DNA from 3 places in the Paenibacillus sp. PK1-4R genome. Region 1 is predicted to be linked to each of the others. Evidence: riboswitches for the same ligand, from Rfam matches in the RefSeq annotation. Region 1 holds a riboswitch; each other region holds the start of a gene.
The links. Region 1 has a riboswitch for thiamine pyrophosphate ahead of tenA (thiaminase II). Riboswitches for the same ligand answer to the same signal wherever they lie in the genome.
Positions count from the first base shown of each region.

Region 2: another riboswitch for thiamine pyrophosphate. It lies ahead of QNO02_RS02345 (ABC transporter substrate-binding protein); the one in region 1 lies ahead of tenA (thiaminase II).
Region 3: another riboswitch for thiamine pyrophosphate. It lies ahead of QNO02_RS17585 (thiamine phosphate synthase); the one in region 1 lies ahead of tenA (thiaminase II).

Region 1 is NZ_CP126535.1:3,643,545-3,649,273, reverse strand. Features, by position in the region: gene QNO02_RS15780 (nucleotidyltransferase domain-containing protein) at 10-1,092, opposite strand; gene QNO02_RS15775 (CD3324 family protein) at 1,261-1,527, opposite strand; gene tenA (thiaminase II) at 1,848-2,510, opposite strand; TPP riboswitch at 2,623-2,720, opposite strand; gene QNO02_RS15765 (endo-1,4-beta-xylanase) at 2,927-5,599, opposite strand.
Region 2 is NZ_CP126535.1:488,810-494,538, reverse strand. Features, by position in the region: gene QNO02_RS02360 (DUF2798 domain-containing protein) at 227-736, opposite strand; gene QNO02_RS02355 (VOC family protein) at 912-1,298, shown strand; gene QNO02_RS02350 (NAD-dependent epimerase/dehydratase family protein) at 1,316-2,059, shown strand; TPP riboswitch at 2,205-2,317, shown strand; gene QNO02_RS02345 (ABC transporter substrate-binding protein) at 2,539-3,579, shown strand; gene QNO02_RS02340 (thiamine-binding protein) at 3,796-4,086, shown strand; gene QNO02_RS02335 (ABC transporter permease) at 4,086-4,844, shown strand; gene QNO02_RS02330 (ABC transporter ATP-binding protein) at 4,883-5,729, shown strand, end outside.
Region 3 is NZ_CP126535.1:4,065,677-4,071,405, reverse strand. Features, by position in the region: gene QNO02_RS17600 (hypothetical protein) at 1-154, shown strand, start outside; gene QNO02_RS17595 (hypothetical protein) at 141-1,124, shown strand; gene QNO02_RS17590 (ABC-F family ATP-binding cassette domain-containing protein) at 1,263-2,813, shown strand; TPP riboswitch at 2,889-2,998, shown strand; gene QNO02_RS17585 (thiamine phosphate synthase) at 3,192-3,887, shown strand; gene thiO (glycine oxidase ThiO) at 3,905-5,077, shown strand; gene thiS (sulfur carrier protein ThiS) at 5,074-5,277, shown strand; gene QNO02_RS17570 (thiazole synthase) at 5,280-5,729, shown strand, end outside.

The DNA.
Region 1 (5,729 bases):
AACGTAAGGTCAATGATTCATATAATGGGTATATAGTTGCTCGAAGGTTGTAAAATGTTCGACTTTTCTGCCGACCTTATCATACTCTTCTAGATAATCATTCATCACTTCAAGGAGCTTCTCTTTCATAACTGGTAAATTACTTGCATCAAAGTACTGCATAAGATCATATTTCTTGGTTCCTTTCTCCATGGCCATTTCATCAAGATACTCATGTGCTCCAAAGGCTGAAAGAAAGACGTAGGAAGCATCGTTCGTTGTAACACTGTTCAAAATTTTATTACGGTAGTTGCACCACAGTTCTTCGTATGTTCCTCCAAGATTATCAAAGGTCGGAGCCGGTTTAACAATGAAGTTATCACACATCGTGCTATGTAACCGCGTAACGCTATTCAACATATTAAAAGATGTTATTCGAATATCTTCAATGGTATGAGCTTCGATGATTGACATGTATAAGGATTCGAGATCATCTGGAACATAGCGAAACGAGCGTATCTCTTCCAAATATCGCTTGATCCCTCGTTTGATACACGTGTTATTCATACTCACCAAGGCATTGACGAGATTGTACAGAACGCCAGCAGATGCATATCGCACTGAACCGATATCTTCACCAAGCATCGTATCGCTGTATGCTTGCTTAGCCAGATCAATCCATTTATTTGCTCGATTAAGACACACTTCTCCTATCGGATTCGCAAGTGCATCAAGAGCTTTTTGCTGGAAGTTGTTCAATTTCTCCAAATCCTCAGGCTTTGCATAGTAGAGTATTTTCAGGTCGGTTAGGCTCGATACGTTGGGACTCTCCAAGGTGGATTGCTCTTGTATTCTTGAATCCCATGGCGTGCAATAGATGTCATACCCAACATCGTCCAAGATGAAGCAGTCAGATAATTCCCATCCCTTTTCTGTATTATTAATGATAATTAAATCAAGATCGCTCTTCTCGTGAAAGTCCTCGGTGCTAAATGAACCAGTAAGCCCAATAATGGCGATATCATCTAGAAAATCTCTTTTTACGCGTTCAATCACCATGTTAATGAGCAGTTCATTTTTGTCCAGCAGCTTCTTTTTTATGATTTCGTTCATTCGTTACCCCTCTTTGTATGGTCCGGCCGTCCTTTATCACAACAACCTTAACTTGAGTCTATCGATTTAGAGGTGCGGTTACTATGTATAAGATGACTTAAGTCATCTTTGCACGAAATCCGCTAAACCGTCGATACGACGAGTTAGCGGATTTCATTAGTTTCTTGATTAGTTTTTTGTATAGACTATTTTCTTTATGCTTTCGCAGGACAAGAAATACCGATCCTCCAACTCCTCTATCCTGACTCCATTGCGGAATAAGGATTTAATCTCAGCATTTCGAGCAGAGACCCTGCTCTTGCTCTCTGTTTTCTCGCCCCATTTCAGGTGCGCCTCTTTGGGTTTTGGGATATAAACCAATTCCCCTTGAACGTATTCCTGAATGATACGTAACAATTCTTCTGGAAAAATAGACTCGGCTTTTGAATATTTCATGGGCCTCACTCCTTATTTAATAGATCAATAAGGTGCAAAGCCAGTTAGTGGAATATTACGATTCGTCGTTGGCAATGTGATTATTCCCAGACTCTATGCAAAGCATTGCCATATCCTTCACTGGCTTTGCATAGAGCCGTGCATGTAAGAATCCTACTTCGATTGTTTTCAATAGCCTCACCTCCAGAAAATAGATAGTTGCTATTTTCTTATTATATCAGGGCATGTTGTTCAAATGTTTAATCATGTATTTTTGGGCTAACATGTTCTGATTATTCTGTACTCACCTTGATTAGCTGCTCTCTACTTTACCAGTGAACTCAAGACTCCAGCCTCCATGACATCTCCCAAAAATCAAGTTCAAAGCGACTGCACATCACGAAAATATCTTCCATCCGTTGGTACGTTCCCTCGCTACAGCCTTCTAATAGCTTATCCGTTAACGTCACTAGGGATTGATTGTTGCTGTTGTATTCAGAGGAAGCATATCCTGTGATCCACTCTCCGTAAAAAGGATGCTCAGCTGCACCTGGCTTTTGGGCAAGGACTTGACCAATCTCTGCATAGCTCCATGAGCAGGCCAGAATGGATACAAGTACTTCTGCTATGCCACCCGCATGGGAAACAGAGAGCATATAGTTAGTATAGGCTGCATTTTTCAGGGCAGGTTTTACCTGGAAAACATGATCCTCTGTAATTCCTAATCGCTCCATATAAGAACGATGAATTTTCATTTCACCATTCAGGATGTTATCTACGTTTTCACTAAAAAACTGCATCAATTTGGGGTCGTGCGACTTGACGATACCTAGTGCAAATACGCGGGCATAATCGAACAGGTACAAGTAGTCTTGCAGCAAATAATAACGAAATTGTTCGACCGGTAAGGAACCATCTCCGATTCCTTTAACAAAGGGATGCTCAAGACATTCCTTCCACACAGGCTGTGCTGCCTGATATAGTCTCTCTGAAATAGTCAACATGTGTTCCTCCAATTCATAATGTACGTATTTAAAAAAAAAAAACGAAACATCCATAGGATGTTTCGCAGACAAATACACTAAAACAAGGGGGTTCGCATGAGCTACCCAAGTACAGTGTTTCATCGTTGCATCCCTACGTTGGCATTATCCAAATCAGGTAAGGTCGGTTTAACACCCTCTCAGCCGGTTAAGGCTCCCTCGCAAACGGTTGTATGTAGTTGATTACTATCTTATTCCCATAAAAGAAAAAATAACATCAATTTAGTATATCAAGGGCTGTTAAATATAGTCAAGGCAGATTGTATCCTCCCTCATCACCTTCGGTGACGTATGTAAACGATGGAAACCATCACAACAATGGTTGAGTTTCAGCCACTGTTATGATGGTTTCTATTCTTGCAACTACTGCCGATGGTTTAATGCCCGAGTTTGTTCTTTCCGACAAAAGTGAGTATTCCGTACTGGGAAGTATTTCTCCAGCTCTCATTGGTCGTATCATTCCACTTGGCTACGCTCTGCTTACCTCCGCCCTGGTTGTCGTTAATTTGGAGCTCGAAACCGAGAACATTTCCTGCTTTGGGCGTCAATGATTGTAAATGAATTCTGGCTTCTACGAGATATCCTTTATTTGTTTTCTTCACAGCACTTACAAGGCGTCCAGGTGAGGCACCCCCTGCAAAGGTTCCCACATTGTCTGCACTGATTCTGAACTGGGCATCATCATATTGAAAATACGGTGTGCGCTGGTGATTCTCGTCCAGGAAAATCTCAACCGAATCCTGATCCCATGGGTTGATACTATCTGTAATGATGTTTGGATCAGTGACGTCGATCAGCAGGTATAGATACTCACCTGACCACATTGCGCGAGCCACTGCCTCTGCACCTTTGGTCTCATTCAACCGTTTTACTTCAAATGGTACAGCCTTATTCCATAGGGCGTCTTTCTTCCCATCAATCTGAACAATCCCTTGCACAGCTTGTGCAGATTTGGGCATAGGGGTGAGTTGAATCACGCCGTATTTGCTTGTATCTTGTTCCTGAGATTGTGTTCGATCATTCCAGTACAGTGGATTATAAGGTTGTGTCCCACTTGAACCGCCATCAGTCACACGGATATCCAAGCCGGCTTCATATTCTGATCCGACTTGTATACCACCCCATGGAATAGACAATTCAACCTGATATCCGGCGTTTGTCTCGCGTACACGATACGAACGCTGCACCGCGCCCTCAGCTTTGCCCGACCGCTTAATGATTACATGTCGGTCATCTGCTTCATATGAGGTAGTCTTGCCATTATTGAGATCGACAAAGATATCTACTTTGTCATTCACGTCTGCCTTTGCATCCTGAACATCCACAAGGATATACAGATTACTATGATCCCATAAGGTGCGGAAACTGGCTGATTCCGAAGAGTCACCCTTCAGTGGAGTGGACACCGCTTTGTTCCAGAGCGGATCTTGTGACTGTTTTTTGATATCCGGTTTACCCGAAAGTGAGGCGGCTCTCTGTGTCAACACAGGCAAACTGGATTCATCCACGAGTCCCCAGTATGCTTTTTTGGCCTTCAGGGCTGAATCAAACAGCATAGCCTGGTTGTTGTAAGACTTCTCATCTTGGAGTCCCCATAAGGTAACTGAAGAAATGTGGTCTTTGTGTTTTTTGTACAAATCCAACAGTTCCTTATATCGATACGCCTGCTTTACTGCAACTTCATCGGACATCTCTTCACCAAATGGAATTCCGCTATCCACATCCAGTTCCGTGATCTGAATATCCAATCCAAGTTCGGCGAACATGTTGATCGTTTTTTCAATTTCCTTGATGGGCGGGGATTCCAGGTTATAGTGGGATTGCAAACCCACACCATCGATGAGCCCCTTCTCTTTCAGTCGTTTGACCAATCGATACATATGCTCTCTTTTCTCAGGGATTTCCGTGAAGTATTCGTTGTAATATAATTTGGCATCCGGATCGGCTGCACGAGCGAATTCATAGGTTTTCTCAATGTAATCCGGACCGATTATTTCATAAAAGGGACTTTTACGTAAACCGTTGGCATCACCATTGCTATCCGCAATCGCCTCGTTTACCACATCCCAGGCATAGATCTTACCTTTGTATCGGGTCATGACGGTTTCGACATAATCCTGAATCCGGGCAAGCAGTAATTCTCGACTCGCAGGGTTACCCTGAGGATCCTTGAACATCCACTCCGCAGCATCAATATGCCACAACAACGCATGTGCGCGTACGCCCATACCATGCTCCTCAGCGAACTGAACATATTGATCGGCTGCCTCGAACTCATAAACACCTTCGGAAGGAGACATGTACTTCGGTTTCATCTCATAGGTTGCGGTCAAGCTGTTAAAGTGCTTTGTGAGCAGTTGTCCATATGCGCCTTCCAACTGCCAGCGATACACCGCTGCACCAATGGGGAAATCATCTTGATACAGGTCCTCCAGAGACCGAATATCTTCTTCAATCTCCAGTTGCTCGGCCAGAGTAAATGATACATCATCCACATAGAACGATAACGTATCTAGGCTATCTTCAGAGATGTAGGGTGTTTCGATGAACAAATTCAATTCAGTGGGATCATCACTATACTGAAATTTTCCGGTGATTTTGTGCCATGTATTCCATTCTGCTTTGGCAATCTTCACGCTACCGATCGGGTTCCAGCTTTCGGCAGTTGTTTTTTTATATGTGGTGAGCTGTAGTGTTTGATCCGTGGTGGGCTCCTGGGTAAGTCTTACATATGCCGCAATTTCGTACTCTTGGTTACGCTTAAGCAGATCCTTCATGGATAACATCGGTCCATGATAGGAACGCTCACGGTTGGCGACCAGCATACTGGACTGACCTTCGTGTGCCTCCTGCTGTGTCACTGTCAGCCTTTCGTTACCTGTACGTGGAGTCCATCCCTGAAGTGTACCGTCTTCAAAGTTTGTACTCAAATGACCTCCCTCCACTTCCGTAACTGCCTTGGCAGCATGTGAGACATTCGAAAATGGAAGCATGGCGACTATCAGCACAAGAACCAAGGCTGCAATATTCCATTGACGTAACCGTTTCATACAATTCCTCCTCTTGATTGGGTCTAAGTATTTCTGAACGGATTAACATCCAGATAAATAGATTATAGCTCTTTGGATAGCGCTTACATATAACAAATTTCCAATGATTATAATAAAAAGTTATCAATTG
Region 2 (5,729 bases), 3.2 Mb from region 1:
CAAATTCAAGGTCTCGTTGGAGGTTTTTTGCATAATAACGCCGCTGAGATTCGTTAGATTTTTTATTCCCTAAAAACTGGACTAATAAGGTGTCCTCGATTCGTTAGCGCTGTAATCATCGTGGCAAGTGCCCTATCTTTGCCTCTCTCTCACCTTTCATTAAAGGTGAGAATAATATCTATTCTTTTGCACAAGATTGCCCAGGAAATACTTATGGCCAACCGAATCACACACTTTTGTTAACGACAGGCATTACGGGCCCGTTATCCTTGATGAATTTACCGAATACATATCGTACGAGTGGTCCCAAAATGATCAATTGATATGGAAGCGCCAGGCTGAAGTTACGAGCGATTGTATGGAGATACGTACGGAGTACGGATGACCCACTTAATTGATCAGCGAGATATGCCGAGATCATTCCATACAAAGACATGATCAGAACCATGCCAATCACCATAAAAAATGACATATCCAGCACACCTAGAATCTTATTGGACTTGTCGAAGGGCATAGAAAATGCAATCTTTCTCGCCACAGGGCCAACAATGAAAGACTCCACCAGAAACGCGATGACAAAACATAGTATGAATTGAAGCAGTATCTCAAGCGGGGACATCTTGCCGAGTAACCCACTGTGCCATAGATTGAAGAACATCATGACCAAGACCATTCCTGTACACATCATTAATCCGAAAATAATCTGTTCCTTCTTGCTGGTTGGCAATTCTCTCATCCTCTCTGTTTACCTTCGTAATTATAGAGATGACCAAACCCTCCACATAAGTGAACATTCTGTGAACAATTATGATTTTTTCCAATTTAAAATTGGATTTGACAACCATGTAGTACAGCCCTATGATATCCCTTAAAATGGTAGAAACATTCACTACATATGGAGGATTTTGATTATGAGTTTTCAAAAGCGCATCGACCACGTTGGCATTGCCGTCCGTGATCTGGATACTACACTTCGTTTTTATACGGAGGTTGTTGGATTGGAACTGAAAGACCGGGTGACGCATACCAACGGCGTCATTCAGCTCGCCTTTCTCGGCTTCAATGGAAGTAATGAGACTGAGATTGAGTTAATTCAAGGATACAGCGACAAGCTGCCTTCCGAAGGTACGGTACACCATTTTGCGATCCATGTAGATGACCTTGATTCTGAGTACAAACGCATCCAAGCCACCAAAGCCGTATTTATTGATGGAGAGATTATTACACTGCCTAACGGTTACCGCTATTTCTTCATCTATGGACCTGAAAAGGAATGGATTGAGTTCTTCCAGCGCTAAGAATTGGAGTTGATTTCATGAACATTTTAATTACCGGCGCAGCCGGGAAAATTGGCCGGGACTTGTCAGAAGCATATCACCTGCGACTAACGGATTTGAATATCGACAGACTGCATACGTATCAAGAAACCGACCATGAGATCATGACACTGGATGTGACAGACCCTGAAGCCTGTCAGCATGCTTGCGAAGGCATGGATGTGGTAGTACATCTGGCGGGAGACCCTTCCCCGAATGCCGGATTCTATGAATCGTTGTTGGACATCAATATCAAAGGTACATTTAATGTATTCCGTGCAGCTAAGGACCAAGGTGTGCAAAGAGTCATTCTGGCGAGCAGTGCACAGACGATTGAGGGGTATCCCATTGATGCTCAAGTCTATCCGGACATGCCAACACACCCACGGAATTTGTACGGGGTTAGCAAATGTTTTGGAGAATCGCTCGCTTCCTATTTTGCGTATACCGAAGGTTTACAAAGTGTAGCAATACGTATAGGTGCATATGATGATTTTCAACCGGACGGACCAGCGCTGGAAGCAAGGGATATGAGCGCGTATATTAGTCCGGCTGACTTGTGTGATTTGATGTTCAAAGCAATTACAGCTACCAATCTGGAGCCCTTCACCATACTGCATGGGATCTCGAATAATCGGTTTAAACGATTGAATCTGGAAACCACTCAGAAACAGGTAGGTTATGCCCCAAAATCCGATGCATTTGCACTCAGCCAGATTGCCTTATATGATTCGCCACGATAATTAATGAAAATAACACATCTAAACAGGCTGATATACATATGTATAACGGCCTGTTTGATAAGTTCATACGTGTCCCCATCCAGTTCCTGACTGGACACGTTCCACCCGCTGGCCTATAATTACACCTAGTAATGCCCGTAACTTCATAGTTTCCCAGGGGAGTCGGAATTGGCCGGCTGAGAGTGTATCCCACCAAGATACTAACCCTTAGACCTGATCTGGATCATGCCAGCGTAGGAATCGGAGTATATCGAAATGGCACAGCCCTATGGCTGAACGCCACCTCTCTAACGCCTGCACGCGTCCCGGAATACGGGACGCTTTTTTAATGTTCTTTTATATAGCCAGAGAGCTAAAAAAAGTGACGTTATTCAGATCTCAACTGGTATAAATCTGTTGATTTATGCAAGATGATTGGATATGAAGCCAAGGAGTACCCCGTGCCACTCGGCCGGACATATCGAAGGAGAGAATTACAGATGAAATGGCGTAGAACGATGGGATTGATGCTCTTATGCGTGCTTATGGTGACTGTAGCCGCATGTGGCGGCAAAGAAGCTGCCCCGGCAGAACAGAACAGCAACACAAATGCGGAAAGCAGTAACAAAGGTGACACTGCCGCCCTGAAAGATATTAAAGTGGTGCTCGACTGGACACCGAATACGAATCATACCGGCCTATATGCGGCTGTAGATCAAGGTTTTTACAAGGCTGAGGGCTTGAATGTAGAGATTGTACAACCAGGTGCCGGTGGCGCAGATACAATGGTTGCCTCGAATGAAGTGCCTTTTGGCGTAAGTTATCAGGAGAGTGTAACTCAAGCCCGCACACAGGGTGTTCCATTGGTCTCCATCGCAGCAGTTATTCAGCATAATACATCCGGGTTCGCTGCTCCGGCGGATCGGAATATCAAATCACCGAAAGATTTTGAAGGTAAAACCTATGGCGGTTGGGGTTCCCCAGTCGAAGAAGCCGTGATGCAATCCATTATGGAAGGCGACGGAGCCGATGTATCCAAAGTGAAAAACATTAACATGGGTGACGCTGACTTTTTCACCGCAGTGAAACGGGACATTGATTTCGCGTGGATTTTCTACGCCTGGACAGGTATTGAAGCCGAACTGCGCGGAGAACCGATCGACATGTTATATGTGAAGGATTATTCAGATGCATTGGATTACTACACACCTGTCCTTGTAACAAACGAGCAGACGATCCAAAACGACCCTGAGTTGGTGAAAGCATTCCTGAAAGCCACTTCAGAAGGGTATCAATATGCGATTGATCATCCCGAAGACGCAGCGAACATTCTGATCAAGGCCGTACCGGATCTAGATAAAGACTTGGTACTGGCAAGCCAGAAATGGCTTAGTCCAAAGTACACGGATGACGCCCCGCGCTGGGGTGAGCAAAAGCAGGAAGTATGGCAGAACTACACCGACTGGATGTTTAGCAAAAAACTGCTGGATGAACAGATCGATGTAAGCAAGGCATATACGAACGATTTTTTACCCCAATAAAATTTGCTTAAGTTTAACTTTTTTACACAAGAACGAAGAGTGCAGAACCCATCTGAAGAAGCGAAGCGCTCACCTTTATCCCCGGATTTCCTCCATTGAAATTCATTAAAGAAATCCGGGGATAACAGTGATCGTAAGAGGGTACTGCAATCGGAGTGATGAGTGTAAACCTGGTTCAATTCATGCAATTTATCACGAAAGGAAAAGTGATCTCTCATGGCAAGCACATTACTTAGCATTCAGGTTATTCCCAAAACGCCAAATGGCGAGAATTCTTACCCTTATGTAGATCGCGCCATTGAAGTTATTCAGCAATCCGGCCTGAAATATCAGGTGAACGCGCTCGACACCACGATGGAGGGGGAACTGGAGGAACTGCTGGAGGTTGTCCGTAAAATGCACGAGGTACTCGTGGAGGCTGGCAGCCCAAGCATCATCTCCCAGATCAAAATCGCCCATAGCCCTACCGGCTTCAGCATGGACACCCTGACGGAGAAGTATCGCTAATGCCTGCCTATTTCAAAAGTGTATGGCCGCCCATTGTGGCGGTTATTCTCTTTATAGCGATATGGCAGGGAGCCGTCTCCCTCTTCCATATTGAGAAATGGATGCTGCCTGCACCGTCCGACATCGCCCGCGAAGCGGCAACCCAGGCCGAACGGCTTGGCATGCACGCTTCCGCAACCATTCAGTTAACGCTGATTGGATTCGCGGCTGGCACAGCGGTCGGATTACTGATAGCGATGGTGCTGCATTTGGTCCCTTTTCTCAAGTCAGCCCTGTACCCTTTACTTATTCTTAGTCAAAATATCCCGACCATCGCGCTCGCGCCACTCCTGTTAATCTGGTTCGGATTCGGGCTGTTGCCCAAGCTGATTACGATCATCCTCGTCTGCTTCTTCCCTGTTGCAGTGGCGGCGATGGATGGCTTGACCCGTACTGACGCGGCGATGATGAACTATATGCGCATGGCTGGTGCGAAACGTCATCAGATTTTCTGGAAGCTGGAGCTTCCCCATGCGCTGCCATCCGTGTTCTCCGGTGTCAAAATCGCCGCTACCTATAGCGTGATGGGTGCCATCATTGCCGAATGGATTGGTGCAGACAAGGGTATTGGTTATTATATGATGCTGCAAAAGTCGGCTTATCGCACCGATCGTTTATTCGTGGCAATCATGATTATTGTCGCTCTCAGCTTACTGCTCTTCCTGCTCATTGCACTACTGGAGAAGCTGCTCGTGCGCTGGCGGCCACAGAAGCGGTAGTAAAGCATGTAATCTGTATATTAGGAAGTGATGACCATATGAATCGGCAACAGGAAAAACAAGTCCAGCCTGGACGAGGAGCAAGTGTAATGGAGCCAAAGTACAATGAAAAACTCCACCCGGCTACGCCTGATCGACCTGCCACTCCTGCTCCGGTTCCACCTGCACTGGACGTTGTTAATGTTCATGCATCATTCCGTGAACGGCGGAGCAAGTTACCGGTTCTGAACGGCCTGTCCCTGACTGTGGAGCAAGGCGAGTTTGTTGCTATCGTTGGACCTTCTGGCTGTGGCAAAAGCACCCTGTTCCATATCATCGGTGGTCTGCTGAAGCCACAGGAAGGCCAAGTGCTTATGAACGGTCAGAATGTAACGGGACAGCGTGGCAAGATTAGTTATATGCCGCAACAACCCGCTCTTTTCCCTTGGCGTACCATTGAAGACAATGTACTGCTTGCTGGTGAAGTAGCTTCAAGTGCTCCCCCTCGGGCCGAAGCACTTGCGGAAGCTCGTAAGTGGTTAAGCAGCGTGGGTCTTGCCGGGTTTGAGCAGGCCTATCCTCATATGTTGTCGGGCGGAATGCAGCAGCGTGCTGCTTTTCTGCGCGCCCTGCTCAGTCCGCAGGAGCTGATGCTACTGGACGAACCCTTCAGCGCACTGGATGCACTGACACGTAGCGACATGCAGCGCTGGCTACTTGATATCTGGGAACAGAACCGCCGCTCGGTGCTGTTCATCACCCATAATATCGAAGAAGCATTACTGCTAGCGGATCGGGTCTATGTATTATCCAACCGACCTGCAACAGTGTTGCACGAGGTACATGTTCCTTTTGATCGCCCAAGACGAGAAGAAATTACGGAGGAATCCGCTTTTCTGGAGCGTA
Region 3 (5,729 bases), 420 kb from region 1:
ATATACGTTGACGACAGGGGATTTTTTCACCGTGACGCTCCAAAATACAAATCGTACACCTTCCATGCTCATTCGTGAATGGTTGAGTGGCACGGCTCAGGCTTCAGCAGTATTTGTAACATACGGAGGTATGGTCCTCAATGAAGATTACTGAGCTATCCATTGTATTTGTGCTGATCTTCTTCCCGCTCTTCTGGATCATCTCACTCCATACCCAAGATGCCGAAGAGGCTCAATATCTTGGTCAACGATACAGATCTGCACTTCAAACCGCAGTCATGGATGCAGGTGCAGTCATGCATCAGAATGAGAAACAAAATGATGAAGCAGGTTATGATTCAACCAAATTTGTTAAAGCGGATAAAGAGCTTGCCTTGTTAACATTTACTCAGACGATGGCTTTGAATATGGGGATTCAGGATGATCCCGCAGCTATTCAAAACATGTTTAATTACATTCCTGCCGTGGTTATTCTGGATTATGATGGCTATTATATGTTGTCCACAGAAACAGAGATGACGGGTAACCGTGAAGATTCTTTCAGGCAAGTGTGGAGCCCCAAGAAACCTTATACATATTCAGATTCTAATGGTAACAGTATTAACTTTACACTGGACGACTACGTATATGCCTATGACGCAAACGCAGGGAAATGGATTGAAGGATTTCAAAAAGAACTGGCCTCAAGCACACAGATTCCTTTACTTCAGAATACCAGCGTATTTGAACAAGTTAGACTAAGCCGGATTGTGACTACTGTGCAGGATGATCTGGCTGATGTGATTAACCGCCATAATGAGTTTGCCAGAAAGAACGGTATTTCCTATACGTTCACGATGCCCCTGGTTGCGCAGGAAGATTGGTACAACTCCATTAACGATACAGGGATTATGGCCTTTATCCAAGGTATAGGTGTGGGTGACCAGAAGATCAACAATTATGCGATCGGTGGAGGCAGACTTGTGAAGAAAACGGCCATCGTAGGTGGGGTAGATCCTTTAACGGGTATCAGGTACTATTACCCCTCCACATGTGGTAATGGTTACCGTGCTGAAGAGGTGTTCACAGACGCAAGACAAGCAGCTGCGCAAGGCTATTTCGAATATAAATGCTCTAATCGTTAGGGTAGCCTGTATGACAAAATCATGTAAGAGGTTCTTGAACTGTTTACATTACTTTCAGAAAAGACGGGACCTGTGCTAGAATAGGGTTTCGGAACAATAACAAAAGTAATGTCTAATAGATAGGAGCAACCTCATCTTATGAGTTTATTGTCAGTAGAGAACGTAAGTCACAATTTTGGAGATCGCACGTTATTTAAAAATGTATCATTTCGTTTACTTGCCGGAGAGCGCGTAGGACTTGTTGGTGCCAATGGTGTGGGTAAATCCACATTAATGAACATCCTTACCGGTAAATTGCTTAAAGATAGTGGAAAAGTGGAATGGACACCTAAGGTCCGTTATGGATATCTGGATCAGCACACGAAGCTTACCCCAGGCAAAACCATTCGTGACGTGCTTAAGGATGCATTCCTTCCGTTGCTTGAATTGGAAAAAGAAATGATGAATATTACGGACCAGATGGCAGATGCAGATCCAGATAAGCTGGAGCAGTTGCTGGAAGAGATGGGCGATATTCAGGAACAACTGGAACAGGGCGACTTTTATCTGATTGACGTAAAAGTGGAAGAGATGGCCAATGGTCTTGGTTTGTCCGCAATTGGTCTTGATCGGGATGTCGCAGCTCTAAGTGGTGGACAACGTACCAAGGTGCTTCTTGCCAAGCTTCTGCTTGAGAAACCTACAGCTCTTTTGCTGGATGAGCCGACCAACTATCTGGATGTAGAGCACATTGAATGGCTGTCACGTTACCTGAAGGACTACCCGCACGCGTTTCTTTTAATCTCCCATGACACGGAATTCATGAATGAAGTCGTAAATGTCATTTATCATTTGGAATTTGCCAAATTAACGAGATATGCAGCGAACTATAACAAGTTCCTCGAGATGGCTGATATGAATAAAGCCCAGCATATTGATGCATACGAGAAACAGCAAGAGTACATCAAGAAGCAGGAAGATTTCATTCAGCGTAACAAGGCACGTGCTTCAACTTCAGGTCGAGCGAAGAGTCGGGAGAAACAGCTGGACAGAATTGAACGTATTGATCGCCCAGATGAAGCGGCCAAACCAACGTTCAAATTCAAGGATGCCCGTGCGAGCAGTAAAACGGTCTTTGAGGGTATTGATTTTGAAATTGGATATACGTATCCTTTGCTGCCTAAGATGACAATGACAATCGAACGTGGTGAGAAAATTGCCATCGTAGGTTGTAATGGTGTGGGTAAATCGACGCTGTTGAAAACCATCCTGGGAAAAATATCTCCACTCAGTGGAAAGACTTTCTTAGGAGATTACCTCGAAACAGCCTATTTTGAGCAGGAGGTTCGTGCTGGGAATATCACGCCGATTGAGGATGTCTGGAATGAATTTTCACATTTGACCCAAAATGAGGTCCGAGGTCATCTCGCTCGCTGCGGGTTGAAAAATGAGCACATTACTCGTCCACTTAATATGCTGAGTGGTGGAGAACAAGCCAAGGTTCGTTTATGCAAACTCTTGATGCGTGAAAGCAATTGGATTCTATTCGATGAGCCGACGAACCATCTGGATGTCACAGCCAAAGCGGAGTTGCAGCGTGCTTTGAAAGAATTCAAGGGAACGGTGTTACTGGTATCTCATGAACCTGATTTCTACGAGGGATGGGTCACCAAAACATGGAATGTCGAAGAATGGTCTGAGAAAAACTAAACGATTCAAGACAATGTTTAACAGAAATGACGGTGACAAAAAAAACCGTCTATGGTAACATAGGCTACAACTTCATATGAACACTAGGGGGGCCGCACGATGCGGCTGAGATGGAAGAATGCGATTCCGGACCCTTTGCACCTGATCTGGATCATACCAGCGTAGGGAAGTGGCGAGCGCGTTTCAGTGAATGACGTGAGCAAACGGCAATTCGAAAGAATTCAACCGTCTTGCTTAGTAAATTGAAACATGCAGTTGCGTGTATAACGTTATGGCTATAAGGTCTATAGCTTTATTGCACGAAATGAACTGTATGTATCAGTCAGTCATCTGGTCCTATAATTAATACGCAGCCACTCCCCTACGGGAGTGGCTTTTTTGTGTTTTCATAGCATTCAAGTCTGGAAGGAGATGAACAGTACGGTAATTTCTCATGAACATGTTCAAGAATCATTTGAATTGCATGTTGTATCTACGGGTGCAGGGGATCAGGCATCTTTTGTAAAAGCTGCAAAGGACGTTTGGCCTTTGGTGGACTATATTCACATACGAGAAAAACAACTCACATGGCAAGACAAGATCGGTTGGGCTCAAAGTCTGCGTAGCGTTGGCATTCCATCTTGCCGCATTGTTATCAATAGTTCAGAACTTCCTCCACAGAATGACATTTATGGCGGTGTACATTGGGGGCAAGATGCGATACGAAATTATAACCCTGCTGTTATAAGCAATGTGCAGCGCCTTCGTCTGGGTGTATCTGTTCATTCAATCGATGAGGCAAAAATCGCTGAAGAACGGGGAGCCGATTATCTTTTCTTCGGGCATGTCTACTCAACCAACAGTAAGCCTGATCTTGACCCCAGAGGATTACATGCTCTTGCTGAAGTGTGCAGGCGTGTCTCCATTCCTGTCATGGCGATTGGGGGCATCGAACCGGGAAACATTCAAGCTATTCGCTCTGCAGGGGCACAGGGAGTCGCCGTGATCTCGAATGTATGGGCGAGCGAGTCACCGGATCGGGCGGCTGCATTATTAAGGCAGGCTATCGTTGCTACAGAAAGTCTGAGTCCCTGAATCAAGGAGATGAGAGGATGAAAGAGATCGTTATTGATAAACCAGATAAGTTTCATGCAGAAACGATTATTGTAGGTGGAGGCGTTGTTGGTTGTGCTATCGCTTATGAGCTTGCTTCCCGTGGACAGGATGTGCTGTTGCTGGAGCGTTCGGCGATTGCAGGAGGCACTTCTTGCGCGGCGGCTGGAATGCTGGCGGCAGACAGTGAGGATTTTGCTCATCCTTTGATGGCTAAGCTTGCCAGACAGAGTAGACAGTTACTTATCGAGCAACAGGTGCTAATGGCTACACTCAGTGAGGTAGAGACTGGCCTGCAACGCCAGGGATTCCTAACTCCTTTTCGTTCATACAGAGAATTAAGTAGTTATAAGGACAATCGGAAGTCTGCGTTGTCTGCTTCTGCTGATGAGGTATGGTGGGATCGTTCCGTTGTGCAACAGGAGGCATCATGGCTTAACAGAGATACGTATGGAGCCTACTACAGACCTTACGAGAGTGAGATTCTTCCAGTCCATCTAACGAAGGCATATGCTGAATCCGCTCAAGCATTGGGAGCACGGGTTATGGAGGACATACAGGATATACGTGTGCAAGCAAACGAACTTGGCGTGCAGGGAATCACCACATCGATCGGTGAGATGAGATGCAAACATGTCATTATAGCGGCTGGATTACAGAGTGAAGAGTTGATGAGACATGTGAATCTGAGCATGCCTGTGTGGTCGGTAAAAGGAGAAATAGCCGCCGTTCAGTTCTCAGATGAACATGCAGGGTACAGACCTGACAGAACGGTGTATGCAGAGGATATCTATATTGTTCCCAAAGCCAATGGCGAAGTTTGGCTCGGGGCAACCAGTCTGCCAGGCAGAACGGATCTTAACGTTTCTGTACAGGGTGTCCAGAAGCTGCTAACAGCGGCTACCCACTGGGTACCTGGGATGAAAGAAGCACAATTTATGCGAGCGTGGGCAGGCGTAAGACCGGCAACTCCAGATGGACTGCCTTATATAGGTGCTTGCAAGAGTATACCAGGGCTGTTCGCCGCCTTTGGGCATTACCGCAACGGTATCTTGCTTAGTGCGATAACAGGCAGGCTTATCGCTGAGTTGCTCGCTGGCAAAAGCTCAGAAGAACTCGGAATTGAGGCGCTGAGTCCGGAGCGATTGAACAGAAAGGGAGTGGTGCAGTGAATATCATCGTTAATGGTCAACGGATGGAGATTGAAGACAGATTGAATCGTGTGGATAAACTGCTTAAATCTTTTGATCTGCAAGTCAAGACTGTAGTTGTAGAGCTGAACAAGCATATTTTAACCCGTGAGTATCATGAGTCAACGGCATTAAGAGAAGGCGATCGAATTGAGATTGTACATTTTGTAGGAGGCGGTTGATGATGTTGAATATTGGTAAATATACGTTTGAGTCCAGATTGTTGCTCGGAACAGGCAAGTTTTCGGATCTGGAAGTGCAAAGTCAGGCTGTGGAAGCATCTGAAACGGAAGTTTTAACCTTTGCTGTTCGTCGTCTGAATCTGGAGGAGCGCAACCAGAAGCATTTCCTGGATACATTGGATCTGGACAAATACACTCTTCTTCCGAATACGGCTGGAGCTTCCAATGCGGAAGAGGCGGTGCGAATTGCCGAGCTTGCGCGGGCTTCAGGACTTTGTGATATGATAAAAGTCGAAGTCATCGGAGATGGAATGACGTTACTCCCAGATCCGATTGAAACGTACAAGGCTTGCGAAATTTTGCTTGAAAAGGGCTTCACGGTATTGCCTTATATTTCGGATGATGTCATTCTGGCCAAAAGGCTACAATTGCTTGGCGTACATGCTGTAATG